DNA from 3 places in the Deinococcus sedimenti genome. Region 1 is predicted to be linked to each of the others. Evidence: riboswitches for the same ligand, from Rfam matches in the RefSeq annotation. Region 1 holds a riboswitch; each other region holds the start of a gene.
What was found. Region 1 has a riboswitch for cyclic di-GMP ahead of IEY69_RS03385 (glycoside hydrolase family 16 protein). Riboswitches for the same ligand answer to the same signal wherever they lie in the genome.
Positions count from the first base shown of each region.

Region 2: it holds a riboswitch for cyclic di-GMP, as region 1 does, so the genes downstream of both, IEY69_RS17955 (Ig-like domain-containing protein) here and IEY69_RS03385 (glycoside hydrolase family 16 protein) in region 1, are expected to answer to the same signal.
Region 3: it holds a riboswitch for cyclic di-GMP, as region 1 does, so the genes downstream of both, IEY69_RS14025 (hypothetical protein) here and IEY69_RS03385 (glycoside hydrolase family 16 protein) in region 1, are expected to answer to the same signal.

Region 1 covers NZ_BMQN01000001.1:678,893-688,965, forward strand. Annotated here, with positions in the region: gene IEY69_RS03360 (beta-N-acetylhexosaminidase) at 1-1,190, opposite strand, end outside; gene IEY69_RS03365 (ABC transporter substrate-binding protein) at 1,261-2,499, opposite strand; gene IEY69_RS03370 (N-acetylmannosamine-6-phosphate 2-epimerase) at 2,638-3,324, opposite strand; gene IEY69_RS03375 (SEL1-like repeat protein) at 3,743-4,873, opposite strand; gene nagZ (beta-N-acetylhexosaminidase) at 5,037-6,503, shown strand; gene IEY69_RS03385 (glycoside hydrolase family 16 protein) at 6,790-7,557, opposite strand; cyclic di-GMP riboswitch class I at 7,570-7,644, opposite strand; gene IEY69_RS03390 (glycoside hydrolase family 26 protein) at 8,185-9,075, opposite strand; gene IEY69_RS03395 (glycosyltransferase family 2 protein) at 9,442-10,073, shown strand, end outside.
Region 2 covers NZ_BMQN01000016.1:19,248-29,320, reverse strand. Annotated here, with positions in the region: gene IEY69_RS17980 (cytochrome P450) at 1-948, opposite strand, end outside; gene IEY69_RS17975 (winged helix-turn-helix domain-containing protein) at 1,030-1,683, shown strand; gene IEY69_RS17970 (zinc-dependent alcohol dehydrogenase family protein) at 1,697-2,737, opposite strand; gene aguB (N-carbamoylputrescine amidase) at 2,851-3,738, opposite strand; gene IEY69_RS17960 (MBL fold metallo-hydrolase) at 3,868-4,782, shown strand; gene IEY69_RS17955 (Ig-like domain-containing protein) at 4,915-5,301, opposite strand; cyclic di-GMP riboswitch class II at 5,366-5,450, opposite strand; gene thrC (threonine synthase) at 5,871-7,313, shown strand; gene IEY69_RS17945 (sensor domain-containing diguanylate cyclase) at 7,317-8,780, opposite strand; gene IEY69_RS17940 (hypothetical protein) at 8,809-8,973, shown strand; gene IEY69_RS17935 (hypothetical protein) at 8,976-9,137, shown strand; gene IEY69_RS17930 (potassium channel family protein) at 9,159-10,073, shown strand, end outside.
Region 3 covers NZ_BMQN01000007.1:73,989-84,061, forward strand. Annotated here, with positions in the region: gene IEY69_RS14010 (T9SS type A sorting domain-containing protein) at 1-1,150, opposite strand, end outside; gene IEY69_RS14015 (DUF11 domain-containing protein) at 1,151-4,039, opposite strand; gene IEY69_RS14020 (DUF11 domain-containing protein) at 4,176-6,167, opposite strand; gene IEY69_RS14025 (hypothetical protein) at 6,198-6,689, opposite strand; cyclic di-GMP riboswitch class II at 6,742-6,827, opposite strand; gene carA (glutamine-hydrolyzing carbamoyl-phosphate synthase small subunit) at 6,960-8,144, opposite strand; gene IEY69_RS14035 (hypothetical protein) at 8,219-9,886, opposite strand; gene IEY69_RS14040 (N-acetyltransferase) at 9,952-10,073, opposite strand, start outside.

The DNA.
Region 1 (10,073 bases):
GTGCCCAGCATGCCGAAACTGTTCCCCGGCGCGTAGTTCCAGTACGCCACCTGCAGGTCCTTGGGTAATCGGGCGGGCAGCGTGCCGATCACCGCGTCCGCGAAGGCGGTGTCGTGCCAGATCATGCTGCCCACGCCCAGCCCCTTCAGGTACCCGTGCAGCTTCACGACGTCGTTCACGAACAGCGTCTCGAACCCCAGCGCCCTGCCGTTCTCGCGGGCGGGGAAGCGGTCGCGGTCACGCACCTCGTCGTGCCCCAGGTGAATGACCTTCGGCCCAAAGACCTCGACCGCCTCCTTCAGGACGGGCAGGATCACGCGGTCGTACGTGGCGGGGTTCAGCGTGTCGTACGCCCAGGGACTCTGACTGTCCGGGTCCTGTTTCAGGTCCGCGTTCTTCCCGCCGTAGAACATCCAGCCGGCGTGCGACAGCGTCTCGATCAGCGGGATGACCTCCAGGCCGTAACTGCGGGCCAGGTCCGCCACGCGCCGCGCCTCGGCCTTGCTGGCCCCGCCGGGGTGCGCGAAGCCCCCCGCCTTGGCCGTGTCCCACTGCACGTAGTTGCTCATGACGAGCACCGCGTTGAACTTCAGGGCGGCCAGCATGGGAATCAGGGCGTCGTTCACGCCCTTGCTGTACTGGTCGAGGTAGATCATCGCCACGCGCTGGCGCAGGGCAGGCGCGTCCGTGATGCGGGCGTAGCGAAGCCCGGAGGGCGTCAGGAGCTGCCGCAGGGTCTGCGCGCCCAGGTACGCGCCGCGCGCGTCCGCCCCGACCACGTAGGCGCCGGCGTCGTCCACCCACAGCGCGTAGGCTTCCTCGCCGCCCGGCGTCAGGCCCGCCGCCTTTGCGCGGGCGGCCAGATCGGCGTCGGCCAGCGTGCCGATCACGATGCCCTTCCCACCCGCCGGGGCGTCGGCCAGGGTCAGGCCCAGCCGCGCCTTCCACTCGGCCCGCAGGTCCCGCACAGCCCAGCCCAGCTCCGGCGCGGTGCCCACCACGCGCACGCCCAGCCCGCCCAGGGGCAGCGTGCCGTTCGGGAACGTTGCCGCCTTCGGCTGCGGTACGAGCGCCGCGAAGGGCATCTGCACGCGCGCCTCGGCGGCCGGGGTGAGGGTCACGGGCGTCGCCAACGCGCTCAGGCTCAGGCTGATCATCAGGGCCCCCAGGCCCATCACTCGCTGTTTCATGTGTCCTCCGAAAGGGCAAGGAGGCGGGCGCCACCAGTCCGCGCGCCGCCTCCTGCTCCCTGCACCTCGATTACAGGCTGGCGTTCCAGGCCTTCACGATGTCGTCCAGCGCCTGCTTGGCGCTTTTCTGCCCGGCCATCGCGGCCTCGACGTTGTCCTTGAACACCTTGTTCAGCTTGCTGGCATCTGGGTACACCAGCGTCAGGTCCTTGGCGCGCTTCAGTTCCGTGGACGCCACGAGGCGGCCCTGGCTGACGGCGTCCGAGCCGCCTTGCTTGAAGAACTTGTCCCCGCTGGCCTTCACGGTGCTGGGGAACGTCGTCTTCGTGACTTTGCTGAACTGCAGCTGGTTCACGTCGTTCGTCAGGAACAGCGCGAGCTTCTGCGCCAGCGCCTTGTCCTTCACGCCTTTGGGCACCATGAAGCCCATCAGGCCGGTGTGGATGACGTTCCCGGCGATGTTGATCGGGTACGGCGCCACGCGCGTCTGATCGAAGATCGCCTTGTTGTCGTTCTGCACGCGCAGGATGAACTGAGGACCCGTGATCAGCATGCCCAGCTTCCCGGCCGAGTACAGCTCGGTGGCGGCCGTGAAGCCGCGGCGCATGGTGTCCTCGGGAATGTAGCCCTTCTTGTACAGGTCCACGTACGTCTGCAGCAGCTTGACGTGCTCGGGGCTGTTGAACACGGCTTTGCTGCCGCTCTTGTCCAGGATGGGCAGGCCTGCCTCCTGGAACACGTACAGCATGCTGATCCCGTTGATGTTCGGCATGAAGCCGTACATGCCGGTCTTGTCCTTGATCTGCTTCGCGGCGGCGATCAGCGTCTGGATGGTGCGCGGCGGGTTGGCGGGGTCCAGACCCGCTTTGCGGAAGATCTCGGTGTTGTACGCCACAACCTTCGGCGCCCAGTACCACGGCACCCCCATGACCTTCCCGTCGTACGTGAAGGTGTTCAGCGGGCTGGCGAAGTACAGCTTCTTCTGCGCGGCGCTCAGGTCCAGCGCCTCCAGCGCGCCCTGCTGCACCAGCTTGACCGTCATGTCGCTGCTGAGGTTCACGGCGGCCGGCGGGCGACCGGCGGCGACGGATGCGAGCAGTTTCTGTTCCATGGCGGTGGCGGGGACGTCCACCCACTTGAGTTCCACGGTGGGGTTTTCCTTCTCGAACTGCGCGACGAGGCGGTTCATCTCGTCGTTGAACAGCGGCGCGAGGCTGATCGTCCAGAATTCCAGCTGGGTCTTCTGCGCGTGGGCGGCCCCGCCGAGCATCGCGGCGGTGATCAGGGTGGTGAGGGCGCGGTATTTCATGCTTGAACTCCTGGGGGCGGCGCGCCGGGCGGCGCTGGGTGGACTCCGGCGGGGGAACTTGAGAAGGATGTGCGGAGAATGTAGCGGTTTTCAGAACCCATCGTCTGAGAACCTGAGCGTTCCCCTCTCACCGGGCCGTCAGCTTGACCGGTCGCCCGCCACCCCGAGTGCCTGCGCGAACCAGCGCGTCACGTGATCCGGGCGGGTGATCGCGCTGCCCACCACCACCGCGTGCGCGCCGGTCGCCAGGGCATGCGCGGCCAGTTCGGGCGTGTTCAGGCGGCCCTCCGCGATGAACGGCAGCCCCGCCCCGGCCAGCTCACGCATCAACGTGAAGTCCGGCCCCGCCTGCTGCGGGCTGTGCGGCGTGTACCCGCTCATGGTGGTGCCCACGATGTCCGCACCTGCCGCGTACGCCGCCTGCGCTTCCGCCAGCGTGCTGATGTCCGCCATCGCCAGCGCCCCGCAGGCATGCGCCTCGGCGATCAGGTCCGCCACCGGGAAGGGGCGCGGCAGGTCTGTCCCGTCGAAGGCCACGACCTCCGCTCCGGCCCGGGCCACCGCGCGCACCTCCTGCGGCGTCGCGGTGATGTACACCGGCGAGCCCGGCTGCGCCTGCTTCGTCAACCCGATGATCGGCACGTCCGTCAGCGCCCGCACTGTCCGGATGTCCTCCGGGCTGCGCAGCCGCAGGCCCCCCGCGCCGCCCAGCAGCGCCGCGCGGCTCATCGCCGCGATGATACCCGTGTCCCGCAGGGGGCTGCCGTCGTCCGCCTGGACACTCACGATCAACGCGCCCCGCAGGCGCTGTAGCACGTCACTCACGCCGGACAGTGTAGGGCCATCAGCTGGAGAAGAGACCCCGTACCCATACCGAGTGGAGTCGGGCAGGCCCTCAACACCACCCATCGTTCGCCATGGACAGCAGAAGTCAGAGCTGTTAAGAGTCACCCTCAACTCCTCTGAATCGAACCCGGCCAGGACCTGAACAGGACAGCGGGTGGAATGGGAGTCAAGGGACGGGGGGTTGAGCCCTCCAGGAATCTGAAAACGCTGTGATTCCTGGTGTCTCGTGAGCCACCGGTCGATACCTCAACTCACGTCGAGAACCCGTCTTTCTCGACTTCAGTCTGCTCGGGTTGAACGGGCATGGGGCAGTCGGCAGAAGGGGATAGGTCCTCGTGACGTCTTCAGTCTCCGTTCTGCCTGACGCTCAGTTGCTGGGAGGTCAGCGGGGTGGGTATCAGCAGGGCCCCTCGGCTGGCACGATCATCATGACCGGGTTCTGAAGCGATGGATATGTCTGCTGCAGGCGTGTCAGATCCTGTTGAGCCGCCGTGAATCCCTGTGCGGCGGCCAGACGCAGCCACACGGCTGCCTGCCCCAGATCTCGCCAGACGCCCTGACCATTGGCATACGCGGCGGCCAGATTATGTTGAGCCTGCGCGAAGCCCTGCTGCGCTGCCCGGGCGTACCAGCAGAACGCCTGGACATCGTTCCGGGGAACGCCACGGCCGTTGGCATACAGCACGCCCAGGTTGTTCTGGGCGATCATGTCGCCCTGCTCGGCGGCCCGGCGGTACCAGCTGGCGGCCAGCGCGTCATCTTGCGGAACGCCCACCCCCCTGGTGTACAGCACGGCCATGTTCAGCTGAGCGGGGATCAGGCCCTGCTCAGCGGCCCGGCGGTACCACTCGGCTGCCTGCGCGTCACTCTGATCCACTCCCTGCGCATTGTCGTACAGCTGCCCCAGCTGCAGTTGCGCTTCCGGGTGGCCCTGCTCGGCGGCCTGCCGGAACCATCGAGCGGCCAGGGCGTCGTCTCTGGGAACGCCCTGACCATCGTGATACAGAACACCCAGGTTGAATTGCGCCAGGATGTGACCCTGCTCGGCCGCCTTCCGGAACCACACGGCGGCCTGAGCGTCGTCCTGCGCAGTACCCTGAGCAGTCAGGAACAACACCCCGAGGTTGAACTGCGCGCTGGCGTGACCCTGCTCGGCCGCCCGGCGGTACCAGACGGCAGCCAATGTCGCGTCAGGCGTCACCCCACGGCCTGTCATATACATCGTCGCCAGCCAGAATTGGCCAGCCGCGTCCCCAGCTTGAGCCGCGTCCGTGAATTCCCGGACAGCCTCAGCGTATGATCCCGTGCGGTACAGGCCGATGCCGTCCTCCACGGACGCTCCCGCGGTGGTGCTCAGAACTGCCCAGAGCGCCACTATCCATGTGTATCGCTTCTTCATCAGGTGTCCTCCGTTCAGGGCTGCGTTCTTCCATGCTGCAACGACAGTATCGGCAGCGTGAACTCGCTGATGATGTCCCCCGTCGGGTGGGCATGCATGTCGTGGACTGGACACATGACGTGTGGTCACGGGCTGCACTATAGAAAGGTTTACAAATCTTTCAACCCGAGCGAATGCGAGAAGGAGCAAAGCGGGTTCCGGTCGTGGAGTTGGCAGATCAGTGGTCTTCCGATCTGTCAACGAAACAGATGGAATCCGTGTAAGATGTTGAAATTGCCGTACGCTGGGCGTCGTGAGTCTGACTCTGACAAGCGGCGCGCTGGTGATGGTGGACATTCCCGGCCCCACCCTGGATGACGATACGGTCGCGCATCTGCGCCGCCACAGGATCCGCAGCGTGTGCCTGTTCCGCAAAAATGTGGTTTCCGAGGCGCAACTCTCGGTCCTGTGCGCCGACCTGCGCGCCGTGATGGGCGAGCACGCCCTGATCGCCCTGGACCACGAGGGCGGCGCGATCCTGCGCCCGACGTTCTGGCCGTTCGCGCCAGCTGCCATGAATCTGGGCGCGGCAGGCGACGAGGCGCTGACGGAGGACGTGAGTGCCGCCCTGGCGCGGCAGCTGCGCCGCGTGGGCATCAACTGGAACTTCGCCCCCGTGCTGGACGTGAACGTGAACCCCGCCAACCCCGTGATCGGCGAGCGGGCCTTCGGCGCCGACGTGGGGCTCGTGACGCGCATGGGTCGCGCCGCTCTCTCTGGGCACGACCGGGCAGGCGTCGCCGCGTGCGTCAAACACTTCCCCGGGCACGGGGACACCAGCCTGGACAGCCACCTCGCCCTGCCCCGTGTGGACAAAGCCAGGGAGGACCTGGAAGCCGGGGAGTTCGCACCGTTCCGCGACCTGCTGCCCGTCACGCCCGCCGTGATGACCGCGCACATCATCTACCCGGCGCTGGACCCCGCGCGGCCCGCCACGCTGTCCCGCGCGGTGCTGACCGGCCTGCTGCGCGAGGAGTGGGGTTTCGACGGCGTGATCGTCACGGACTCCATGGGCATGAAGGCCATCGACGACCACTACGGGCGCGGCGAGGCCGGGGTGATGGCCATCCAGGCGGGCGCGGACCTGGTTATGGCCCTCGGCCGCCGCGAGGCGCAGGAGGCGACCCTGAACGCCATCCAGTCCGCCCTTGACAACGGGACGCTGGACGCCACGCAGATGCAGGCCAGCGTGCGCCGCCTGGAAGCCCTGGCCGCCCGCTACCCCGCGCAGGCGGATGCCACCCTGGACCCGCGGGCTGACGCGGCGCTGCTGGAATGTGCCTGGGCGCGCGGCCTGAGTGCGTACCGCGACCCGGTCGCCCCGCCCCCCGGTTCAACGGTGCTGCTGGTCGCGCAGACGAAAGTCCCCCGCGAGAACGTCAGTGAGGCCAGCGTGGACGCCGCAACTCTCGCCGCCGAGCTGAGCGGCGTGTACGAGGTGCAGCTGCACGCCTTCGAGGACCCGGCGGACCTGGACTGGACCGCCCTGCGGGCCCTGGGGCTGCCGGTCATCCTGGCCACCACTTCACGCCACCGCCACGCCGCGCTGCGCGGGACCCAGCCCGATCTGCACCTGGCGCTGTACAACCCCTACGCCGCACTGGACGTGAACGCCCCGGCGGTCCTCACGTACGGATTTCAGCCGGAAGCCCGCCGCGCCGTGCGGCGCTGGCTGACCGGCGACCTGAGAGCGGCCGGTACGCTGCCGTTTCCGGAGTGACCCGGCGTAGCCCGTTCGGCGCACACGGCAACGATACGGACGGCAGGGTTCAGTTCCGTCGGGCGAGCCCATGAGCGCACCACCCACCTGAACTGAATTCTGATGCCAGGAGACCGCGTATCTGAATGGCACCAGGGTCGGTTCTGACGCCGTGGGCTGTGCGCACGGTGCGGGCGGAACCCTGAAACCGCTGCCGTTCTCAGGTGCGCGCTCTGCGGCGCAGCCGTGCGGGTCTGATCGGTTCAGAGGTCTGGCGGGTGTCCCTCGACCCCGCGGACTTCTGCGGTCAGAACGGTTCGAAGCTGATGGAGTCCACCAGCATGTGAACGGTACCGCGCGTGGCGGGGCCGCCCCACGCGGCGCTGTTCGTGGGCCACACGTTCAGCATGATATGAGCGGCGTCCTGCGGGACGTCCTGGGTGGTCTCCCAGACCTTCGAGCCGTTCAGGAAGTACGTGACGCGGTCCGGTCGCCACTCGTACGTCATGGTCTGGAAGGACTGGCCGAACGTGACGCTGGTGGGCAGCACGCCGGACGTCTTGCTGTTCACGGTCCGCCACACGGCGGTGTTCAGCGTCCTGGGCCGGTTCCCTTCGATTTCCAGGTCGATCTCGGTGGCGCTGTCGTTCACGTAACTGAACGCCCCGCTGATGTTCCCGCTGAGGACCTTGCCGCTGCGTGCGGGGTGGGCGCTGGTGCTGGCCGCCCGGAAGCGGTAGGTGTACCGACCGAAGCCGAAGGTCTGGTGGGTCTGCACTTCGGCGGCGCGGGCGCACAGGCCCGTGGCGCAGCTCTGCACCGTCAGGGTGAGCAGCAGGTGGCCGCCCTTCACGCTGACCAGTGCCGGGTCGAACCGGCCGGTCAGGCCGGGCCGCTGCCAGAATCCGCCCCAGCTGGATGGCTCCCAGCGGGCCGTGTCGAGCGTGTCGAACGTTTCGGTCCACGCGGCGCCCGCCGGACGCAGGGAGACGGAAGTGGTCGGCGGGGTCAGATCGTTGCAGGCCACGAGGGACAGGCCCAGCAGGGCGGAACGGACCGTGTGTGCGATAGGCATGCTGAATCTCCCTCTGGTGACCCGGCCAACCCCTTGGGTTCCGTGGCTTTGCGTCACCGCCTTGCGGCGGTTTTGCCCTGAGCATGGGGACACTGGACAGCCTGAAGTGTGTCCGTTGAACTCCGTCAAGTCTCTTACATGAACGTGGACGGCGGCACCCCTGGGCGGGGGCCACCCGGAAGCGGCCGGTGTGGTAGACGCGGACCGCGATGCCCATGGACTATGTGACCGTGGGTGTCGGGGCACTTGAGGGGCGTGCCGTCAGCCCCCCGGCTTGACGTCCACCGCTCGGTTCCTTGGACCCTCGCTGGGCGCGTTTCAGGGAGCCTGGGGATTGCCTCAGTCTCCCTGGAACGCGCTGACAGCAGAGTTCAGAGGTATCGAGGATACCCTCGATACCTCTGAATCGAGCACCTGAGAAAAACAGTGGTTGGAAGTGGAATCGAGGGGCGTGCTCGTGGCCCTTCAATGAAACTGATAACCGCTGTGAGAGGCTGAGGCGCTGCGCAGAGCGGCCCGTCGGAGGACGTGTCAACGCGAGCCCGACTGGGGAGAGTCTCCTGTTCGCTGTCCACCGGGTCGGGTCCCGCCGTTCAGGGACTGGTGGGGTCTGCGTGAAACTGGTCGCTACCGCGTTGTGGGGCAGCGGCGGAAGGCGTTCAGGGCCGGGTCACTGGTCGTGAGGCGCCAGTCGACGCGGCCATCCCTGATGTGAAACCAGAAGGCCCGGCGGATCTGCCCGAATGCGGGTAGCTGCGCGCACATGTCGCGGATCCACGCGGCCTTGTCGCCGCCCTGCTCCACGCTGGCCACCTCGCCCAGCTGGACCGGCTTGGTCCCCGCGACCCTCTTCAGCTCCTGATACGACGCCCCGAACGTGTCACGGAAACTCAGCCAGCGGTTCCAGGCGTTGGTGGTGCCCCAGTTGTACCCGTCCAGGCCGACCTCGTCCACCCAGGCTCCTCCCGGGTACAGGGCGCGGTACGAGCTGGGCATGCCCGGGTACTGGATGTTGGGCGTCCATACCCAGCGCACCGGAGCCCGTTCAGCCCGGAAGACGTTCACGACATGCCGCCACGCCCGGATGAAATCGGCGGACGTGTTGTTGGGACCCAGCTGGTACGCGCCCCAGTTTCCGTTCATTTCCGGCGCGAACGTGATGCGCACCGGCTGACCGGCCTGCCGGACATCCCGGGCGAACCGGCGCAGGTAGGCGTCGTGCCGGCCGGCGGCGATCTCCCGGTACGGAACGCCCCGCAGGGCGCCCGCGACCTGCCTGCGCGGCTGCCAGGAGAGTTCGAGTTCCTTGCCCTGCGCGAGCAGGGTCCGGGCGTACCTCAGGTTGAACGGCGTGGTCCAGTCCTGAAACCAGCGGACCGCGGCGAAGCGGCACCCGACCTTCCGCTCCACGGCGGCCAGGACGGCCGGGCTGTCCACTGTCAGGCCGAACACCCCGCAACTCGGCACCGCGGCCGCCTGCGTGGCTGGGACAGCGCCCGTGAACAGCAGCGCGGCCACAGTGACCGCGGCCCGCCGCCACCTGGCACGAGGCCCGCCTGCAGGCCGGACTGGGGTGGAAACGCTGATGGGTGCGGGCATGTCACGCGCATGATGGCAGTGTTCGGGCCTGGGACGGGCGGTGCCCCCCACGCTGGCCCCCACTGCCTGTAGGTGCGCTGAACCTTGTCCCAGCGTGACACCACCGGGCACTCACGGTGCGTCAGAACCGGACGCCTAGCCTGAACGCAGGGCGTGACCGGACCTCAGGGACGGGCATCCACGCCGAGATACAAGTGCCGGGAGGCGCAGATCCTCGTCTTCGAATCGGTCACCTGAACAGACGAGAGGAGCCAGTGGTGAGACCGCCCCGAGGGAGGCATCACCATGGGCTTTACGACTGTCCTGCCGTCCACCCCGCTGGGTTGGACCCTGTTCATCATTGTGCTTCTGCTGCTGATCAAGGCGGCGCTGACGGTCACGCTCGCCACCGCTCACATCTGGGTCCGGCGCCGCCGCGCCCGCGACTGGCACGGGCGGGACACGCCGGGCGTCAGCGTCATGATCGCGGCGTTCAATGAGGAGGTCGGCATTGCCCAGACCATCCGGTCCGTGCTCGCTCAGGACGGCCCGCCCCTGCAGGTCATTGTCGTGGACGACGGCTCCACCGACCGCACCGCGGCCATCGCCGATGAATTCGCGCGGCGGGACGCCCGCGTGCAGGTGCTGCGCCAGGCGAACGGTGGGAAGGCCAGTGCCCTGAACCGCGCCGCCGCTCACCTGGAGTACCCGGTCGCGGTGAGCGTGGACGCGGACTCCTCGCTGGCGCCGGGCGCGCTGTCGGCCCTGTCGCGCCATTTCCTGAACCCGGCGGTGGGTGCCGTCGCCGGGGACGTGCGGGTGGCCGGCCCGGTCACGTCGCTCACGCAGATGCAGCACCTGGAATACAGCGTCGGGCAGCAGATGGACAAGCGGGCGCAGGACATGCTCGGGGCGGTCAGCGTGGTGCCCGGCGCGGC
Region 2 (10,073 bases), on a different contig from region 1:
CTGGCCTCCGCTGGTGGGCAGCGTGACGGTGTCGGCCAGGGTGCGCCCGTCGAGCTGCACGGGCGACACGACGCGCAGCAGTTCGTCGGGGACGTTCGGGTGGTCCGGGCGGGCGACCAGGGCCGCCCAGGCGTCCGGCTGGCGGTGCAGTTCGAGCAGTGCGCCGGGGATGAGGTTGCTGGTCGTCTCGTGCCCCGCCGCGAGCAGCAGGACGGCGTTCGCGAGGAGTTCGTCGCTGCTGAGGCGTTCCCCACCGTCCTCAGCGGCGGCCAGGGCGCTCAGGAGGCCCGGTTGCGGGTGGGCGCGCAGGTCGTCCGCCAGCGTGCGGAAGTACCCGCGCATCTCCTGCGCGTCCGCTTCCAGGCGGGCCATCAGTTCGGGGCTGCCGGTTTCCCCGGCGAGCAGGTCGGCGACGCTCTGCGTCCAGCGGATGAATTTCGCCTCGTCCTCGCCGCGCAGGCCCAGCATGTGCATGATCACGCGCGCGGGCAGCGGCGCGGCCAGTCCGGCCACCAGGTCCACCTCCCGGTCCGTGGGCAGGGCGTCCAGCAGGGTGTTCACCTGCGCGCGGATCAGGTCGCGCTGCTCGGCGACGACGCGCGGCGTGAACGCGGCCTGCACCAGTCCCCGCAGCCGCGCGTGCGACACGCCGTTGTGGAACAGCATCATGGGTTGCAGCAGCCGCAGGCTGGCCGTGTCGGCGGGCACCTGCGAGATGATCGCCCCGCTGCGCGCCGCCGGGGAGCGCAGCACCGCGCTGTTCAGTGCGTGCGACGTGGCGAACGCCGCGCCCCACCCGACCGGACTGACCACGCCCGACGGGTCAAGCCCGCGGATCGCCTCGTACGTGGGGTGCGGGTCGCGGGCGGTGTCCGGGTGCATCAGGGCCTGCACGGTCGCCTGCACACGCTGCTGCTCTGCACTCAGGGTCGGCATGGGAGTGGTCATGCCTCAGGGTGCCCACGCCTCTACTCGACCTGCAAGACAGAACGTCGAGTAGACCCAGCGCGGGCGCGGTACGCTGCGCGCATGCCGCGAACCTGGACGCGCCTGGACGAGCCGGGTGGCGTGCGGCTCGTCCTGCACCCCGACTACTCGCACCTCCTGGCCCTGCTGATGACCCGCGAGTGGACCGCCACCGAACTCGCCCGGCACCTGCACCGCCCCCTGAACGCCACGCACCACCGCCTCACCCGACTGAAACGCGCCGGGCTGGCCGTCACGCGCGCCGAACCCCGCCGGGGCCGCCCCGTGCAGCACTACCGCGCCGTCTCCGACGCGTTCCTGATCCCCTACCACCGCACGGGCCTGGGCAGTCTGGAGGACCTGATCGGCCTGCACGAGGACACCTTCAACGCGGTCTTTCACCGCGCGGTCGTGCAGGCGGGCCTGCCGCTCGTGCAGCGCGAGGAGGACATCGCCGTGCGCCTGTACACCACGCCCGGCGGCACCCTGATGGACATCACGCCCCGCGCCGGAAGCTTCGACCTGCTCGACCTGCTGCACGACGACGCCCCGGTCCTGACCGCCAACTGGGGCGTCCTGCACCTCACCCGCGACGAAGCCAAGGCCCTGCAACGCGACCTGCAGGCCCTCCTGACCCGCTACGGCGCGCGCGGCGGCCCCGACGCGTACCTGTACCGCCTGAACCTCGCCCCGGCCAGCGGCGCAGAGGACCTCTGACAACAGTGGGCTGTCAGAAGCGGTCGATGACGCTCACGCCCGTCCCGGCGAAGCGGTCCATGGTCACCAGCGCCTCGATCCCCTCGGCCAGCGTGAGGCGCGCGCCGATCAGCTCGGCGGGGCGCAACTGCCCGGACTCGATCAGGCCCAGCATCTCGGGGTAGGTGTGGGCGGCCATGCCGTGACTGCCGTAGAGCTCCAGTTCACGGGCGATCACGGCGTCCATCGGCAGGGCCGGGCGGCTCTGGTCGCCCAGCAGCAGGCCCACCTGCACGTGCCGTCCGCGGCGGCGCAGGTTCGCCACCGAGTTGAACGCCGTCTGCGGGTGCCCCAGCGCGTCCAGCGACACGTGCGCGCCGCCCCCCGTGTGATCCAGCACGGCCTGCACGGGGTCGGGCACGAGGCGGCTGTTCACGGTGACCTCCGCGCCCAGCTCGCGCGCGCGGGTCAGTTTCGCGTCGTCGATGTCCACCGCGATCACGCGCGCCCCCAGCGCCCGGCCGATCATCACGGCGGACAGGCCCACGCCGCCGCAGCCGTGCACGGCCAGCCACTCGCCGCCCCGCACGCGGCCCTGCTGCGCCACCGCCCGGAACGACGTGGCGAAGCGGCAGCCCAGGCTGGCGGCCGTCACGAAATCCAGGCTGTCCGGCAGGCGCACCAGGTTCTGCTCGGCGTAGTGGATGCCCACGAACGGCGCGAACGATCCCCAGTGCGTGAATCCCGGCTGGAACTGCCGTTCGCACACCTGCTGGTGCCCGGCGCGGCACTCCGCGCAGCGGCCGCAGCCGGCCACGAACGGCAGCGTCACGCGGTCCCCGGGCCGCCACGAGCGGACGTCCGCGCCGACCGCGACGACCGTCCCCGCGATCTCGTGACCGGGCACGTGCGGCAGGCGGATGTCGGGGTCGTGGCCCATCCAGCCGTGCCAGTCGCTGCGGCACACGCCGGTCGCGCCGACCTCCAGCACCACGCCGTCCGGGATGGGCACCGGGTCCGGGACCGTGCGGAGCTCGGGGCGGATCTGGAACTGCTCGTACACGGCGGCGCGCATACTCGCACGCTACCAGCGGTCCGGGCCGGGCGGCCCGGGGGTGAATGGACAGCGGAGTGAATGGACAGCGGGACGTGGCCAGTCCGGCGCGTCCCACTGACCGGTACGGGGGCTCAGCCGCGCCGGGTGACGCCGTCGGTCGTCAGGAGGGGGCCGTACAGTTCGGGGCGGCGGTCGCGGAAGAAACCCATGCCCGCGCGGAACTTGCGGGCTTCACGCAGGTTCAGGGTGTGCAGGAGGGGGCCTTCCTCGGTGTCGCCGAACTCCGCGACCAGCTCGCCGGTGTAGTCGCTGATGAAGGTGTGCCCGTAGTACGTCTGCTCGAGGTCCCCGACGCGTTCGGTGCCGATGCGGTTCGCGGCGGCGACGTACGTGCTGTTGCTGACGGCGTGCCCGATCATGGCCCGCTGCCACATGTGGTGACTGTTGGGGGATTCCACCTCGGCGGGTTCAGACCCGATCGCGGTGGGGTACAGCAGGAAGTCCGCGCCCTGCAGCATCATCACGCGGGCGGTTTCGGGGTACCACTGGTCCCAGCAGATGCCGACGCCCACGCGCCCGAAGCGGGTGTCCCACACTTTGAAGCCGGTGTCGCCGGGGTTGAAGTAGTACTTCTCCTCGTAGCCGGGCCCGTCGGGGATGTGCGTCTTGCGGTAGTTGCCGAGCAGCGTGCCGTCGGCGTCGATGCACACGAGGCTGTTGTAGTGTGCCTGCCCGGCCTTCTCGAAGTACGACAGGGGCAGCACCACGCCCAGTTCGCGGGCCAGTTCCTGGAAGCGGCCCACGAACGGGTGGCCTTCCAGTGGGTGGGCGAGGTCGAAGTACTCCTCGCGTTCCACCTGGCAGAAGTACAGGTTCTCGAACAGTTCGGGCAGCAGGATCACCTGCGCGCCCTGCGCGGCCGCGTCACGCACGTGCGAGGCGGCGCGGCTGACGTTGTCTTCCAGCTGATCGGTGACGTGCATCTGCACGACGGCCAACTTCACGGTCTCGGGGCTCATGACCCCCACGCTACCGGATGCCCCGGCGGGGAATGGTGCGCGCCAACGGTTCGTGAACCCGGCCCGACGTGCACCACGCCGCCCAGGCAGGTCCGGGCCGGGGCGGCCACGGTCGGCGCAGAATGCCGTGTGCCCCAGTCCTTCATTCAGCCCACCCCGGTCGCCCCGTTGACCCCCGATCAGTTCACGGTGGTCCTGCTGGGTACCGGAACGCCCCGCGCCTACCCCGGCGCCGCCAAACCGGCCGTCGCGGTCGTGGCCGGGGGGCAGATCCTGCTGTTCGACTGCGGCGGCGACACCACCCGGCAGCTGATCGAGTCGGGGCTCATGCCGCAGCGCGTGCGGGACGTCTTCTTCACGCATCACCACTACGACCACAATGCAGGCTTCCCGGACCTGTTCATCAGCAGCTGGCGCACCCACGTGGGCGTCATCCAGGGTCGGTCTCAGCCCATGCGGGTGTACGGGCCCAGCCGCACCCGCGACATCATCGGGACGTTCCATGACGCGCTCGCGTACGACCGGGAACTCCGCGTGGCGTACAACAGGTCCGAAGCGGCAGGTGCCGAGGTGGAGTACACCGAACGCAATGCTGGCCTGATGTTCGACGAGGGCGGCGTGCAGGTCACGGCCTTCGAGGTCGATCACCGTCCCGTGACGCCCGCCCTCGGGTACCGCATCGAGTTCGGTGGGCGGCGCGTCGTGATCAGCGGCGACACGCGCCCCGTGGCCGCCACCGCGCAGCACGCCTGGCAGGCCGACCTGCTGATTCATGACGCCTATCAGCCGCAGTGGCTGGCGGACCTCGCCCGGGAGAATCCCGAGCAGGCCGTGCAGGTCACCAACCCGGCCAAGTACCACACCACCACCCTGGAAGCGGCGCAGCTGGCCCGGGACGCTCAGGTCCGGCACCTGGTGCTGACCCACCACATTCCGGTGCCGCAGGCGACGCCCGCAGCTGAAGCGGCGTATACCGCCGGAATGGCGGAGCTGTACCCAGGGCGCATCACGGTCGGGCGGGACCTGATGCGCTTCGACCTGTAGGTACCGGCAGGAGGTGCGGGCAGGCGGGGCCGTTCCGAGCTGCGGGCGGAGGGTCGGCCAGAATCGTCTCGTCCGGGGGGTGCGGGTCAGAGCCGCGCGGCTGCCGGATGGGGGATGTCGAGGCCGCCGGGCCTACTGACCGATGTTCACGTGGAACGTCTGGGTCTGTTCGGTGACGTTCTGCGCCTGGTCGTACACGCGGACGGTGACCTTGTGCTCGCCGTTGCTGCTCGCCTCGAAGTACTTCGCGTAGGAGTTGTACGCGGTCGGGTCGTCCACGAAGGTTTCCCCGTCGATCAGCAGGACCACGCGGGACACGGTGGTGTTGTCCTGGGTGGCCAGGCGGAAGAACACGTTGCCCTTCTCCTTCAGCGTCTGGGGGCTCATCACCATGGAGACCTTGGGGGCCTGCGTGTCCACGCGGGTGCCGGTGGACTGCGCGGTGGTGCTGGGGGTGGAGGGACCGCCGCAGCTGGTGGCCAGCACGGCAACAAGGGCAGAGAGCAGGAATGCACGCATGGAGAACTCCTCCTGCGACGTCGTCGCAGTTGGTGGGTCCAACCTCCAGCTCAGGCTGAAGGCATGGTCGAAAAGCCGGTCGCACCACTGGCTCCACGTGTCCCAGGTGCCCGCATACAGGACCACGCTTCAACGCCTCTTCTCGCCCGTTGTTTCCCGTAGCGAGTGAAGTCATGATGCCTGCGTGCGCCCTTCGGGCCTGTCACACCTGCATGCATGAACCGCGCCTAAGCGGTCTCCTCAAGGGCCGCTGAAGGCCGCGCGCGACCCTCCCCCCACCCCCCCGGGGGGCGTGGCGGTACTCGAATGCGGCTGGCACGCTGCGCAGCGTGCGGCCCGGTGCAGATCCGGAGGGTGTGAAGCATGAGAACCCCGGGGGGAAGGCCGGGCCGCGGAATGACTGGGCGCCGGGTCAGTTCTCCGGACGTCTGTGACAGAGTTGTAAGACGCGGGGTGTCACGCGGATGAAGGTCCGGTGGAGTGCCCTAGCTGCCGGTGGACTCTGCCCGGACCCGGCTCGCTAGAGTGACGGCACGCAAGTCGCCCACCGCGTGGGCGCGGGAGGACCCATGAAGTACGTTTCCACGCGCGGCGCGCGCGACCTCGGCCACTTCTCGGACGTGCTGCTGTCCGGCCTCGCCCCGGACGGTGGGCTGGCCATGCCCGAATCCATTCCCACGGTCACGCCCGCGCAGCTGGAGGCGTGGCGCGCCCTGAGTTACGCCGACCTCGCCTACGAGGTCATGCGCCCCTTCATCACGGACATCCCCGGGGAGGACCTGCGCCGCCTGCTGCGCGACACGTACACGGAAGAGGCCTTCCACAGCGCCGAGATCACGCCCGTCACCCCGCTGGGTGAGGCTGGCCCGGACGGAGGTGGCCTGTACCTGCTGGAACTGTCGAACGGGCCGTCCCTGGCGTTCAAGGACATGGCCATGCAGTTCCTGGGGCAGGTGTTCGAGTACGTGCTGGAGGCCCGGGACGAGCGGGTCAACATCCTGGGCGCCACCAGCGGCGACACCGGCAGCGCGGCCGAGTACGCCATGCTCGGCAAGGCCCGCGTGAACGTCGTGATGCTCTCCCCGCACGGCCGCATGAGTGCCTTCCAGCAGGCGCAGATGTTCAGCCTGCAGGAGGCGAACATCTTCAACCTGGCCGTGGAGGGCGTCTTCGACGACTGCCAGGACCTCGTGAAGGCTGTGAACGCCGACGCGGACTTCAAGGCCCGCTATGACATCGGGGCCGTGAACTCCATCAACTGGGCGCGGGTGCTGGCGCAGGCCGTGTACTACTTCCGGGCGTACCTCGCCCTGAACCTCCCCGCCGGGGCGGAGGCGGACTTCAGCGTGCCGTCCGGGAACTTCGGGAACGTGTTTGCCGGGTACCTCGCCAAACGCATGGGCCTGCCGGTCGGGCAGCTGATCGTTGCCAGCAACGAGAACGACGTGCTGCACGACTTCTTCAGCGGCGGAACGTACCACGTCCGCCCCGCCGACCGGGTCGCGGTGACGAGCAGCCCCAGCATGGACATCGGCAAGGCCAGCAACTTCGAGCGCTACCTGTACCTGATCGCCGGTGCGGACGCCGTGCAGACGCGCGGCTGGTGGGACGAGGTCGGCCAGAGCCGCCCCGTCGCCCTGAGCGGCACGCCCCACTGGGACGCGGTGCAGGCCAGCGGCTTCCGCAGCGGGCGCAGCACCCACGAAGACCGCCTGCGCACCATCCGTACCGTGTTCGAGTCGTACGGCCGCCTGATCGACCCGCACACCGCCGACGGCGTCCTCGTCGGGCAGGCCTACCAGCGGCCCGGGGTGCCCATGATCTGCCTGGAAACCGCGCTGCCCGCCAAGTTCGAGGCGACCGTGCAGGAGGCCGTGGGGCACACCCCGGGGCGCCCCGCGCGCTTCGACGGGATCGAACAGGCTCCGAAACGCTTCCAGGTCATGCCCAACGACGTCGGTGTCCTCAAGGCGTTCATCGCCGCGAACCTCACCCCGAGAGAACTCGCCTGATCCTTACCCGGCGTCCGGCGTGGACGGCGCCGGATCCGGGGCGACCTCCACCCGGTTGCGGCCCCGCTGCTTGGCAAGGTACAGCGCCTGATCCGCCCGCGTCAGGACGCTGCCCGCCGTGTCCCCGGTCCGCGCGCCACTCACGCCCACGCTGACCGTCACGTGTACCCCCGGCACGCCGGTCGGCAGGTCCTCGACCGCCGCCCGCACCGCCTGCGCCACCGGCACGCCCGACGCCACGTCCCCCGGCAGCAGCAGGATGAACTCCTCGCCCCCCCAGCGGGCCAGCAGGGCGCCGCCCGGCAGCGCCGCCTGCGCCGCCCGCGCCACGCGCCGCAGCACCTCATCCCCGGCCGGGTGCCCGTACCGGTCGTTGATCACCTTGAAGTGATCCAGATCGAACAGGGCCAGCGTGACCGGCACGCCCGACGCCAGCGGCCGCGCCAGCGCCGCGTCGAACGCCGCGCGGTTCGGCAGGCCCGTCAGCGGATCGGTCAGCGCCGCGCGGCGCAACTGCGCCCGGTCGCGCGCCACGGTCGGCAGCACCACCGCCAGCACCAGCCCCGTGGCGAGCAGACCGATCAGCAGGTTCAGCAGCAGCACGTTCCGCAGGGGCGTCAGGGCGCGCGTCTCGTTCTGCTCGATCAGCAGGTACCAGCGCAACTCCGGAATGAACCGCGCGTTCACCTGATACCGCGCGGCCGCAGCGTCGTACGTCAGCCGCTGCGGCCGCGCGGACCCCGTGAAGATCAGCGGCGCGATCTCCCGCAGACCAGGCCGCTGCCGGATGTTCTGCCCCACGCCGCCCCGACTGTCGAGCATCACGTCCCCCCGCTCGTTCACGAAGTACGCCCGCCGCTGGAACTCCACATCGTACGACCTCAGCAGCTGCCGGATGTTGTCCAGCGTCAGCCCCACCCCGGTCACTGCCAGGAACGACCCGTCCGGCGCGAGCAGCCGGTAGTTCACGAACACCAGCGGCTGACGGCCATACGCGGGATTCACGTCCACGTTCAACTCGTACGGGGCCCGCAGGTCCCGCACGCGAGCAAACCACGCGTCCTGCGGGTCGTCCGCCCGGACCGTCTTCACCAGCCCGCGCGGCCCGTAGTAGCGACCCGTGCGGCCCGACACCACGAACGCCGCGCGTGGCGAGTGCTTGCGCTGAATGGCCTGCAGGTACGCCTGAACCCGCCCCGCATCCCGCTCGCCGCCCTGCAACCAGTCGCGCAGGAACGTGTTGTTCGCCATCTCCGACGAGATGAACACCGGCCGCTGAATACCGTTCTGAATCTGCGACGCCACGTTATCTCCGGTCAGCGGCAGCATCTCGTCCGCAATCGTGTGCCGCAACCGCCGCTCCGCCACGCCGTACGACAGCAGGCTGGTGGCCAGGAAGCCGGTGATCAGCACCGCGCTGATCGCCGACAGCAGCCAGCCTCGTCCGTTCGGGTGCGCCCTGGTCATATCTCTGGCGGCCAGTCTACCCGCATGCGTGCTCCGACCCCAGCGCCGCCCGCGCCGTACCCTGACTCTCCCCGGTGGCCGCGTGACCGAGGTGCAGCCCCGGGCCCTGAACGCCGTGACGGCGCCCCGCCCGCAGCCCCGCCCCCCTCTGCGTGATCTGGATGATCAGGGCGACCGGTCGGAACGCCGCTGACCGTGCGCGTGGATCCGGGCGGGACATTGAACCGGCGTGGGCTGCTGGAATCCCGGCTGGACGTGTCAGCGTACCGCCGCTGGATGCGCTGGGCTGCGGTGGCCTTCGGCGCGGCGCTGAGCGGGGGCACGGCCTTCCTGATGGTCAGTGCGATCCTCCGCTGAGCGTCCCTCTACACTTGAGGTATGACCCGTCGCCCTGCCGTGCTGCTGGCCCTGATCGCGGGGCTGGTGGTGTTCGGCACGGTCGGGTACCGCGTGCTGGAGGGCTGGTCGTGGCTGGACTGCCTGTTCATGACGGCCATGACCCTGACGACCGTGGGGTACGGCGCGCCGGGCGAGCTGAACACGGACGGGAAGGTGTTCAGCGTGGTGCTGATGCTGGTCGGGATCGGGCTGATGCTGTACCTGCTGACGCTGCTGGCCGAGACGATGCTGCGCACCGTGACGGACCCGGACGCGGCGCGGCGGCGCAAGGAGAGGAAGATCATGAGCCTGAAGGATCACACGATCGTGTGCGGGTACGGGCAGGTGGGCGAGGCGGTCAGCGTGGCGCTGCGGGGCGCGCGGCGCGAGGTGGTCGTGGTCGATCACCGCCCCGAGCACCTGGAGTGGGCGCAGACGCAGGGCCTGCACACTCTGGTGGGGGACGCCACCGACGAGGACGTGCTGCGCCGCGCCGGGATCGAGCGGGCGGCGTCGCTGGTCACGGTGATCAACAGTGACCCCAGCAACCTGTACGTGGTGCTGTCCGCCAAGGGGTTGAACCCGGCCGTGCGGGTGATCGCGCGGGCCAGTGACGAGGCGGCGGCCCGCAAGATGCGCCGCGCCGGGGCGGACGAGGTCGTGAACCCGTACCAGCTGAGCGGGAACCGCATCGCGGCGATGATGCTCGCGCCGCGCCTGAGCCGCCTGCTGAGCGGCGACGTGACCAGCGAGCACTTCACGATCCGCGAACTGAGCGTCCCGCCGGGCATGGTGGGCCGCACGGTGGCGGACCTGGGCCGCGAGACGGGCGCGCTGGTCGTGGCGATCTGGCGCGACGGGCAGCCGCTGCGCAGCCGCGCCGAGGACGTCCTGCGGGCCGGGGACGCCGTGCTG
Region 3 (10,073 bases), on a different contig from region 1:
CGGCGGGCAGCGCCACGCGCAGGCTGGCCGGGAGGGTCTGGCGGTCGAAGTCGGTGGTGGCGCGCGCGGTGAAGGTCACGACGTCGCCCACGCAGACCTCGGGTTTATCGGCCGTGAAGTTCAGGTTCACGCTGGGTTTGACCTGCACGGCGACGCGCGCGGTCTGGCCCTTGGTGACGGTCGCGGCGGGCGCGTTGACGCTGACCTCGGCGCCCCGGACGGCTTCGGCCTGCACCGGGTACTCCCTGGCGGGCAGCGTGAAGGGTCCGGCCTGACCGCTGACGGCGTAGGTCTGCTCGCCGACGGTGACGTTCGCCTGGGTGGGCAGCGTTTCGTCGGGGAGGACCAGTTCGGCCGTGATGTCCAGCTTGCCGGTGGTGTCGGCGGTGACGATCTTGATCGGCCCGGTGCTGAGTTCGAAGCCGACCGAGTTCGACCACTGGTAGGTCTTGGGCGGCTGGCGCAGGTACAGGGTGTAGTTCCCGGCGTCCTCGGGGACCTTGATCTCGTCCCACTGCAGCTGTCCGCTGACCTTGATGGGGTAGGCGGTGCCCTGCGCGTCGCGCAGTTCGCCCTGCAGTTCGCCCGCGCCGTCCCCGTCGTACATGCGGATGCTCATGGGCCCGCCCGGGTTGTAGACGTTCAGGGCAGGCACCCAGTCGCCACTGCGCACCGTGACGTTCAGGTGGTCGGCCTCGACGGCGGCGCTGACGGACGTCAGGCGCAGCGCGAAGGTGTTCTTGCCGTTGCCCTGGGTGCGCACGCGCAGGGTGTACGTCCCGGCCTTCAGGTCGCTGTTCAGGAAGGTCTGCCAGTCCTGCGCGCCCTGCCCGAACTCCTGCTGCCGCACGACCTGACCGTCCGCGTCGATCAGCGTGAAGGTGCTGCCGACCGGGGCCTTGGGGGTGCTGGGGTCGTAGTTCTCGTCGCCGTACTGGTCGGGCGTGCGGTAGTCGGCAGGGTCGAACTGCGCGCCGTACACGTCGAGTTGCACGCGTGAGCTGACGCCCACGACCAGGCGCAGGTCCTGATCGCCGACGGTCCACATCAGCTTGTCGCCGACGGAGGTCAGGGGGAGCGAGGTGGCGATTTCCTGCGCGGCGGCCGTTCCCAGCAGGGCCGCGGTCAGGGTGGTGAGGGCGCGTTTCACTCAGTACCTCCAGTGGGCGGCCGGGTCGGTCACGGCGCCCTTGAGATCCCCGGTCCAGCGGAAGCGGTAGGTCAGGACGCGCTCCCCGGCGGGCAGGGTGGTGAAGGTCAGGGCGTTCTGCCCGTCGAGCAGCGTGGCGCCCTGCGGGAGGGGATCGTTCAGGTCGACGCCGCTCAGGTCGGCGCTGGCGCCCAGGGTCAGCTGCACGAGGTACACCCCGGCCTCCTGCTCGAACACCTGCTTGCGGACCGTGAGGGTCTGCGCGGCGCTCAGGGGCAGGGCGCTGGTCACGCGCAGGGTGGTGTCGCGCGTCACGGCGATCTCGCCGGCGTCGGGGGCCAGCGGGAAGTCCACGCTGGTCAGGCTGCGCACGTAGACCAGTCGGCTGCCGGGACGTCCGGCGTCCTGCGGGACGTTCAGCGGCTGGTAGGCGACGCTGCCAGGGTCGAGGCGCAGCGCGGCCTCACCTTCGAAGAGGTTGCGGAAGTGGTAGCGGCCCTGCGTGTCGGTCAGCGCCACGCGCCCCCCGGCCAGGATCACGCGGGCGTTCATGACCGGCACGTCCACGGCGCGGTCATAGATCCCGTTGCGGTTGACGTCCTGGAACACGTAACCCACGAGGTCGGCGGTGTTCCGGCCGAAGATCAGCGGGTCGATGGTGTTCGCGGCGGTGCTGGGGGGCGTTTTCGTCTCGCCGTTGTTGCTGACGGCGGTGGCGATGGCGCTGTTGCGGATCTGCGTGCCGGCTTCGGGCGTGACGACCGCGTCGAAGGTGACCACGGCGCTGGCGCCCGGGGCCAGGCCGGGAATCTCCCAGACGTAGGTGCGGCCGGTGACGGTGGGGGTGATCTCGCTGCCGTTCAGGCGGCTGCTGCCGTCCACGTACGTCAGGCCGGCGGGCAGGGTGTCCTGCACCGTGACGGTGTCCAGCGTGCCGGTGGCGCTGCGGTTCGTGACGGTGAAGGTGTAGGTGATGGTCTGGCCGTAGGCGACCACGGCGGGGCTGCTGGTCTTGACCATGGTCAGGTTGCTGCTGCGGAACACGCCGTTCACGACCGGGTTGCTGGGCACGGGGTCGGGCAGTTCGCTGCTGCCCACCGTGAAGGTGTTCAGGACGCGGGCCCCGTCGGGGGTGTCCTGCGGCACGCGGGCGTTCAGGGTCAGGTCGAGGCTCTGGCCGGGGTCCAGGCGGGCCAGGCGCCACACGACCGTCTCGCCCTCCAGGGTGCCGCCCTGGTCGGCGCTGATGAACTCCAGCAGCTCGGTGCGGGTCAGGGTGCCGCTGGCGTCGAGAATCTGGATGGCGCGCAGGTTGTCGCGGATCTCGACGTTCGTCAGCGCGAAGCTCTGGGTGTTGGTGAGTTTCAGGTGGTAGGTCAGGACCTGTCCGGGTTCCACCAGTCCGCTCAGGGTGCCGCTCTTGACGGGGTTCAGGGTCAGGGGCGCCACGGCGGTCAGGATGTCGACGGTCAGGTTGTTCGCGGCGCCGCGGCTGCTCTGGGCGGTCAGGACGGCGCGCAGGGCCTCGGTGGCGGAGCTGACGTTCGCGCGGGTGGGCACGTAGCAGGCGTTGAAGTCCCGGGTGCCCTGCGGCGCGAGGTCCGGCACGCGGAACGGTTCGGTGATGGGCGTGCCGTCGCGTTCGGTGAAGCGCAGCGTGCCCTCGCCGATCTCGATGCGGCCGGTGATGGTCAGGGTGTCGGGGCGGTCCCCGAGGTTCTGCGCGGTGTGCGGGAAGCAGACTTCGGTGTTCAGCAGCGCGTTGGGTTTGACCTGCCGGTCGTCGGCGCTGAGTTCACCGCCGGGCTGCGCCTGCGGGTTGCCCAGTGGGCCCAGCGCGATCAGCGGCTGGTAGCGCAGGGTCACGTCGGCCGGGGCGTCCACCGTGACGTCGCCGCTGCGCAGCTGCGCCACGTTGCGGCGGCTTCCGGTCACGCCGTCCGGGGTGCGCAGCGCGAAGGTCAGGGTCAGGGTCGCGCCGGGCGCCAGCGAGTCCACGCGGGCGCGCACGCCGCTCACCGGGCTGGGTTCACTGGCCTGCCAGGGCTGACCGGCGCCGGCGCGGTACTCGGTGGTGGCGGTGGGGGCGGCGCTGCCGCTCAGGCGGGCGCTGCCGCTGACGAACACGAAGTCGCGCAGTTCGGGCGTGTCGAGCAGGTCGGTGATCGTCACGGCGCGCGAGGCTCCGTTGCCCGCGTTGCGGGCGGTCAGGGTGACGGTGGTCACGTCGCCGGGGCGCAGCGCGGCGGGCGTGAAGGTCTTGTCGAGCGTCAGGGTGGGCGGGTCGCCGACGTTGATGCGGGCCACGTTGTTGTCGTCGGTTTCGCCGCTCAGGCCCTGCGCGTTCGTGCCGCAGCGGGCGATCAGGTTCGGGTAGGCGCTGCCGCGGTCACTGGCCTGGGTGGTGGCCCGCACGAGCAGCGCCGCGCTCGCGTCGGCGTCCAGGGTCAGGCTGGTCAGGGCCGGTTCGTCCGGGTCGATCTGCCCGTTGCCGTTGGCGTCGCGGTGCAGGCTCAGGTCGCCGGGCGTGAACTGCGAGACCACGTCGGTGGGCACGCTGAGGTTCACGGTGTTCGCGGCGTTGCCGGTGTTGGTCAGCACGTAGCGCAGCAGGGTGGTCTCGCCGGGCAGCAGCGCGGCGCTCTGACCGGGCTGCGCCACGCTGCCGTTGGGCAGGGCGCTGACCGAGCACACGGCCTGCACGGTGGTCGTGACCGGCGGGGTGGGCACGCGCACGGGCGGCTCGCCGGGCGGCGTGAACTCCAGGGTCGCCTGGTTCTGGATCACGGTGCCGGCGGGGGTGCCGGCCGCCTGGGCCGCGCCGGACAGGGCCGGGGTCAGCGCCAGGGCCAGACTGGTCAGCAGCTTGAGCAGAGGGGGGTTTCGCACGGGGCCTCCCGGAGGTGAGGGCACAAATGGAGGAGTCTGATGTTGTGGGCGGACAGGGGAGGAAAAATGCGGCCGGGGGTCTCCCCTGCCCGGTGGGGCGCGCCCACGCAACGGGGTGGGCGCGCCTGGGGGATGGTTACTTGACGGTGACGACGAACGTGCCGGTGATGGTCTGGCCGGGGGTCAGGATGTCGCCGGTGTCGATGGTGCCGTTGCCGTTGGTGTCCACGCCGGCGTACACGGTCACGCCGGCCGCCTGGGGCGCGGCGATGGGCGTGCCGCTCCAGCTGGTGCCATTGGTGGAGTACAGGATGGCGCCGGTGGCGGTGCTGCGTGCCATGAAGCTGACGAAGGTGGTGTTGGCGGGCAGGGTGTCACGGATGAACACCTTGGTGACGTTGGCGTTGCTGGTGTTCTTGCCGACGATGGTGTAGGTCAGCGTGTCGCCGGGTTTCGCTTCGGCCTTGTCGACGGTCTTGGTGGGCGCGGCGACCGGGGTCTTGCCGACCAGGACGGTGTCGTTGGGGTCCTTGACCTCCACGCCGGTGGTGGGGGATTTGGCGGTCTGGTTCAGGGTGATGGTCTGCGCGGCGGCGGCGCAGGGCACGTCGACGGCGGCGATCAGTTTCAGTTCCGCGCCGGCGGCGAGCGGGCCGGTGTCGGCGGTGCCGTTGCCGTTGGTGTCGGTCAGGGGGGCCTCGCCGCTGTCCAGGGCTTTGTTGCCGTTCGCGTCGATGAAGTACTTGACGGTCACGGTCACGGTGGTGCCGTCAGTCAGTTTGATGGGCGCGGTGCCGCTCACGTCGAAGGTGTCGGTGGCGCTGCCCAGGTTGGCGATCTCCATGGCGACCGTGGCGCGGATGTCGGGGCTGCCGGCCGTGCAGGTGGCGGGCGGGATGATCGGGCTGCTGGGGCTGCCGGGCTGGCCCGCCTCGGGGGTGCCGGGCAGGGCGGGGTCGCCGCCGGGGGTGGGGGTGGGGTTCCCGAAGGACAGGCCGGGCAGGTTCACGATGTCCCGGGTGTCGTCTTTTCTGCTGGTGTCGTTGCTGCTGGTGCTGATGACCGTGACGGTGGGGGGCGTCGCGGGGTTGGTGGGCAGGCCGCCGGCAGTGAAGGTGACCTTGACCAGCAGGTTGGCGGTCTGGCCGGGAGTCAGGCTGCCCACGTCCGGCACGCCGTCGCCGTCCGTGTCGGGCAGCGGGGTGCCGTCGGTTTTGAAGAGCGTGACGGTCGTTCCGGAGGGGAAGCCAGCCAGGGCAGTGGTGATGTCGAACACGTCGGGGCGGTTGCCGGTGTTCTGGACGGTGTTCGTGAAGGTGATGGCCGTGGTGGTGGTGGTGGCCTGCGCGGTCTGCGTGTCGCTGGCGCTGGGGGTGATGGTCACGCCCTCGGGGCTGGCGTAGGCGGGCGTCACGGGGGTGCCGTTGCCGTCCGGGTCGGCCTTGGGTCCGATGACGGTGGCGTCCTTGCGGTCCACGGTGGTGACGTTGGAGTTGTTGGCGTCGCGCGGGACGCTGGGGTCGTTGTTGAAGGCCGGGTTGTCCTGGCGGGTGCCGGTCGGGTCCGCGCCGTACTTGTCGGCGTTGGTGGCCGCGGCGGGAATCACGTACACCTGGAAGAACTTGACGGCGGCGTCCTGGTTCACGCCGCTGATGCCGGTGATGGGTGTGGCGGCGGTGATCTCGGCGAGGCTCAGGGTGCCGTCGCTGTTGGTGTCGGCGCTGGCGGGGTAGAACGTGACGCTGGTGGGGGTCTTCACGGCGCTGGTGGGGTCGGGGGTGTTGGTCAGCGTGTAGGACTCGTTGGGGACGTTCCCGGTGTTGGTCAGCGTGTAGGGGAAGACCACGGTGTCGCCGGGGCGGGCGGTGGCGGTCTGGCCGGGCTTGGTGTAGTCGGGGGTGGTGACGACGGCGCTGGCGTCGTTCGGCACGATGGTGAAGCTGGGCACCGGCAGCACGGTGGTGGTGACGGGGTTGGAGGGGATGGGTGGGGTGGGGGTGGTGCTGCCTTCGGGGGTGAAGACGATCTCGGCGGTGTTGGTGATCACCGTGCCGGCGGCGGTGCCGGCCGCGTGCGCGGTGCTGGCGGCGAGGGCGATCAGGGCGGTCAGGGTCCAGTGCTTCTTCATGTGCTTCCTCCGGGAGGGGGCGGGGGGGGGTTACTTGACTTTCACGCGGAAACTGAACTTCAGCGTCTCGTCCGGGTTCATGCTGGTCAGGGTCCAGCGGACGTTGGTGTAGGTGGTGGGGGGTGCGGGTTGCTGGCGGGTGACGCTCTGGCCGTTCTCGGTGGTGGTGACAGTGCGTCTGGGCTGCGCGCTGAAGGTCTTGCCGCCGTCAATGGAGTAACTGACGGTCCAGCGGTCTGTGGCGGGGGTGGTCAGGACGCTGAATTCGGTGCCGCGTGGGATGGGGACGTTGACGTTCAGCTGGCCCAGGCGGCGTCCGGAGACGTTGCGCAGCGTGACCTGTTCGCGCAGGACGTCGCCGGGCAGGACGGTTTTGGGCGAGTCGATGATCGTCTCGACGGTTTTGCCGCTGCTGTCGGTGCTGCGTTTGACGAGGTCCTGGGTCAGGGTGAAGGTGACGTTGGGGCTGGACTGGGCGCTGGCCGCCGTGAGGAGCAGCAGGGGCAGAATGAGGCGCTTCACTGCGGGGGGACCTCCAGAGACAAAAAATTGACCGACAGCTGGGGGATCTCTCCCGCCGTTCTGTCGGTCGCGCCACTCGCTCCTCATCTGGCTTAGGCGCCCGTGTGCGCCAGATGATTCATTGCTCCTGAACATCTGTTGGCCCGGGGACCGTCCCCGAGGATGTTCGGTTTACCTCACCATGCTGACGCGCCTGTCACTGACCGCGCGGGCATTATGAAATTTCTCACCTTTTCATCGTGCCTATCATTCCGTCCGCGTGGTCATTTGTCAAACGCCCAGGCGGCCCGCGCTGGCCTTCGCCACGGGGGTCCCGCTGCCCCCATCGAAGGCGTCGATCTCCTCGATGAAGCGGTCGAACAGGTAGCGGCTGTCGTGCGGCCCCGGGCTGGCCTCGGGGTGGTACTGCACGGAAAACACCGGGTAGCGGCTGTGCGCCATGCCTTCCAGGGTACCGTCGTTCAGGTTGATGTGGGTCGGCACGAAGGCCCCGTTGGGGATCGAGTCGATGTCCACCGCGTACCCGTGGTTCTGGCTGGTGATCTCCACGTTGCCCGTTAACAGATTCTTCACAGGCTGGTTGCCGCCGCGGTGCCCGAACTTCATCTTGAAGGTCCGCCCGCCTGCCGCGAGACCCAGGATCTGGTGCCCCAGGCAGATGCCGAAGGTGGGCAGCAGGCCCATGAGTTCCCACGCGGTCTTATGCGCGTACTCCAGCGGGGCGGGGTCGCCGGGGCCGTTGCTGAGGAACAGGCCGTGCGGTTGCAGCGCCATGATCTGCGCGGGGGTGGTGTGCGCTGGCACCACGATCGGCTCGATGCCGACCTCGGCGAGGCGCTCGATGATGGTGTGCTTGATCCCGAAGTCCATCAGGACCACGCGCTTGCCGTGCCGCAGGGTGGGGAACGCGTAGGGCAGCGCGGTCGTGACCTCGCGGGTCATGTCGTGCCCGTCGATGTCCTGGTGGTCCAGGGCGCGCTGCACGTACATCTGCTCCTCGGCGGGCGTGAACTCGCCGTACGGATCTTCCGGGTGTGTGTAGCTGCGGTGCGCGATGACGCCCTTGACGACGCCGCCCGTGCGCAGGCGGCGCACCAGCGCGCGCGTGTCGATCCCCTGGATGCTCACGACGCCGTACTGCTGCATGAACGCCTCGAGGGACTGCTGCGCGCGGTGGTTGCTGTACTCACCGCTGAACTCGCGGCTGATGAAGCCGCGCACGTAGGGCTTGTTGCTCTCCATGTCGTAGATCGCCACGCCGTAATTCCCGACGTGCGGGTACGTGATGGTCACGATCTGCCCGTTGTACGAGGGATCGGTCATGATCTCCTGGTACCCGGTCATGGAGGTGTTGAACACCACCTCGCCCACGGTCTCGCCGCGGTGCCCGAACGCGTACCCGCGGTACACGGTGCCGTCTTCCAGGGCCAGGATGGCCCGTTCTTTCCTGATCATGCTTCCTCCATTCGCGCCTCTCCGGACGCGTTTCATGGCTCAGCTCTGCGCGGCACCGTGGCTCCCCCGGGGGGTCACCAGCGGTAACGCACGCTCGCCTTGCCGATAATGACATTCCCCGCAACGGACCGCTGTGAGGTCGTTCCGTCAAACCGGTTGATGAGGTCCGCCGCGCCCGTCATGGCCCCGGCGAACATGCCGCTCAGTGCCTTGTCGCCGCTCAGTTCCCTGGGCAGCATCCCGGCGAGGTCCTGCGCCTTCAGGTCCGCCGGGTTGGGCTGGTACGACCAGCCCGCCGAGCCCTGCAGGGTCAGGCCCGCCGCGCGGAACGCCGCGTCGTCCGCCAGCACGGGACCGTCCGCCAGCGCGGCGTCCAACGCGTCCTGGCTGAACGCGGTGATCAGGTACTCGCCCCGGAAGGCGTACACCATCTTCAGTCCGGCCAGCACCTCGTCCAGGCCCTCGCTGGCCCCGGCCATGCCCGCGCCGAGCATCAGGGCGCGGGTGTCCACGTCCGCCATGGCGTCGTCCATCAGGGTGTCCATGCCGGACTTGGCCAGGGACTTCACGGTGCCGCGCAGGCCGTCCAGGGCGTCGTTCACGCTGCGGGCGTACTCGGGCAGGTGCGCGTCGGCCGCCGCGCGGTCCGTGACCCGCTGGTACGACACGGTGGTCGCCAGGGACGCCAGCGGGTCCTCCTGGTTCAGCCCGGCCTTTAGGCCGCTCGCCAGCGTGACCTGCGCGCACTCGCCCCCCAGGTAGCGCCCGGCCTGCTCCAGGTGACTGGCAAGCTGGCTGTCGGTCAGGAACCCGAACGGTTCGAGCAGGTCCACGCGGGTCAGCCAGCGGCCCAGGTAGGCGCCGGTGTCGGGGTGGCAGGCGGTCGCCTGCACGGCCTCGGCACTGGCGGGAATCACGCCCTGCACCTCGAAGTCCGTGGTGTCGAGCAGGATGCGCGCCAGCGGTTTATCCTTGCCCGCCTGGTTCACGACCTGCGCGCTGGCGGTCGTCCAGCCGCCGGCGGTGGTGGTCAGGCCGCCCGCAACCTGCCCCAGGGTGTCCAGGGCGTCCACGACCGGCGACAGCAGGCGGGGCAGCATGACCTGCGCCAGCTGCGAGCGCAGGACCTTCGCGGCGGCGCTGAAGTTCGCGTACAGGCCGAGTTCCTGCGTCCCTGCCGCGCGCTGCGCCGCCGCGTACGGCGCGGACGCCGCCAGGGTCGGGGCGGCCTTGCCGCTCAGGCGGCCCAGGTACGCCATCAGCAGGGCCTTGTCGCTCGACACATACACCAGCCCGTTCGAGGCGCCCGCGAACATCCCGTCCACGCGGGAGAAGGTGTAGCGGCCCACGCGCGCGCCGGGCTTGTCGGGCAGCATCTCGCCGAGCATCTCGTTCGTCAGGGCGCCCGAGCGGGTCACGGCCAGCAGCGCGGGTTCGAAGGTGCCCTTCTTCCCCTGCACGGTGAACACCCCGGCAATCCCCTCGCGGCCCAGCGAGTCGCCCAGCACCGCCTGCGCGACGCCGAGCATGCTCCCGGCGTCGTCCTCGCCCAGATCGGCGGCCGTCAGCACGCGTTCCACAACACCACTGAACCGTTTGAAGGCAGGCGCGGCGTTACGGGTTTCCAGGGTCAGGAGCGCCCCGGCGGGCAGGCCCTCGGCCAGGGGGCGGACGGTCTGCGCGTGGGCAGCACCGGCAGTCAGAAGGGCGGAGACGGTCAGGACGGGAATCAGTCGAGTCACGCCCGCGAGCTTATCCTCCCCCCCAGATGGGTGGTGCCTCACGTGCGGCGCGCCTCCCCATCCCGTCACCGCAGCTCCCGGTACATGGCGATCTCGTTGCAGTTCTCGAAGAACGCGCAGCGCTGGCATTCACTCCAGACCTTCGGGTGCAGGTTCGTCTTCTCGATGCGGGTAAACCCGCACTTCT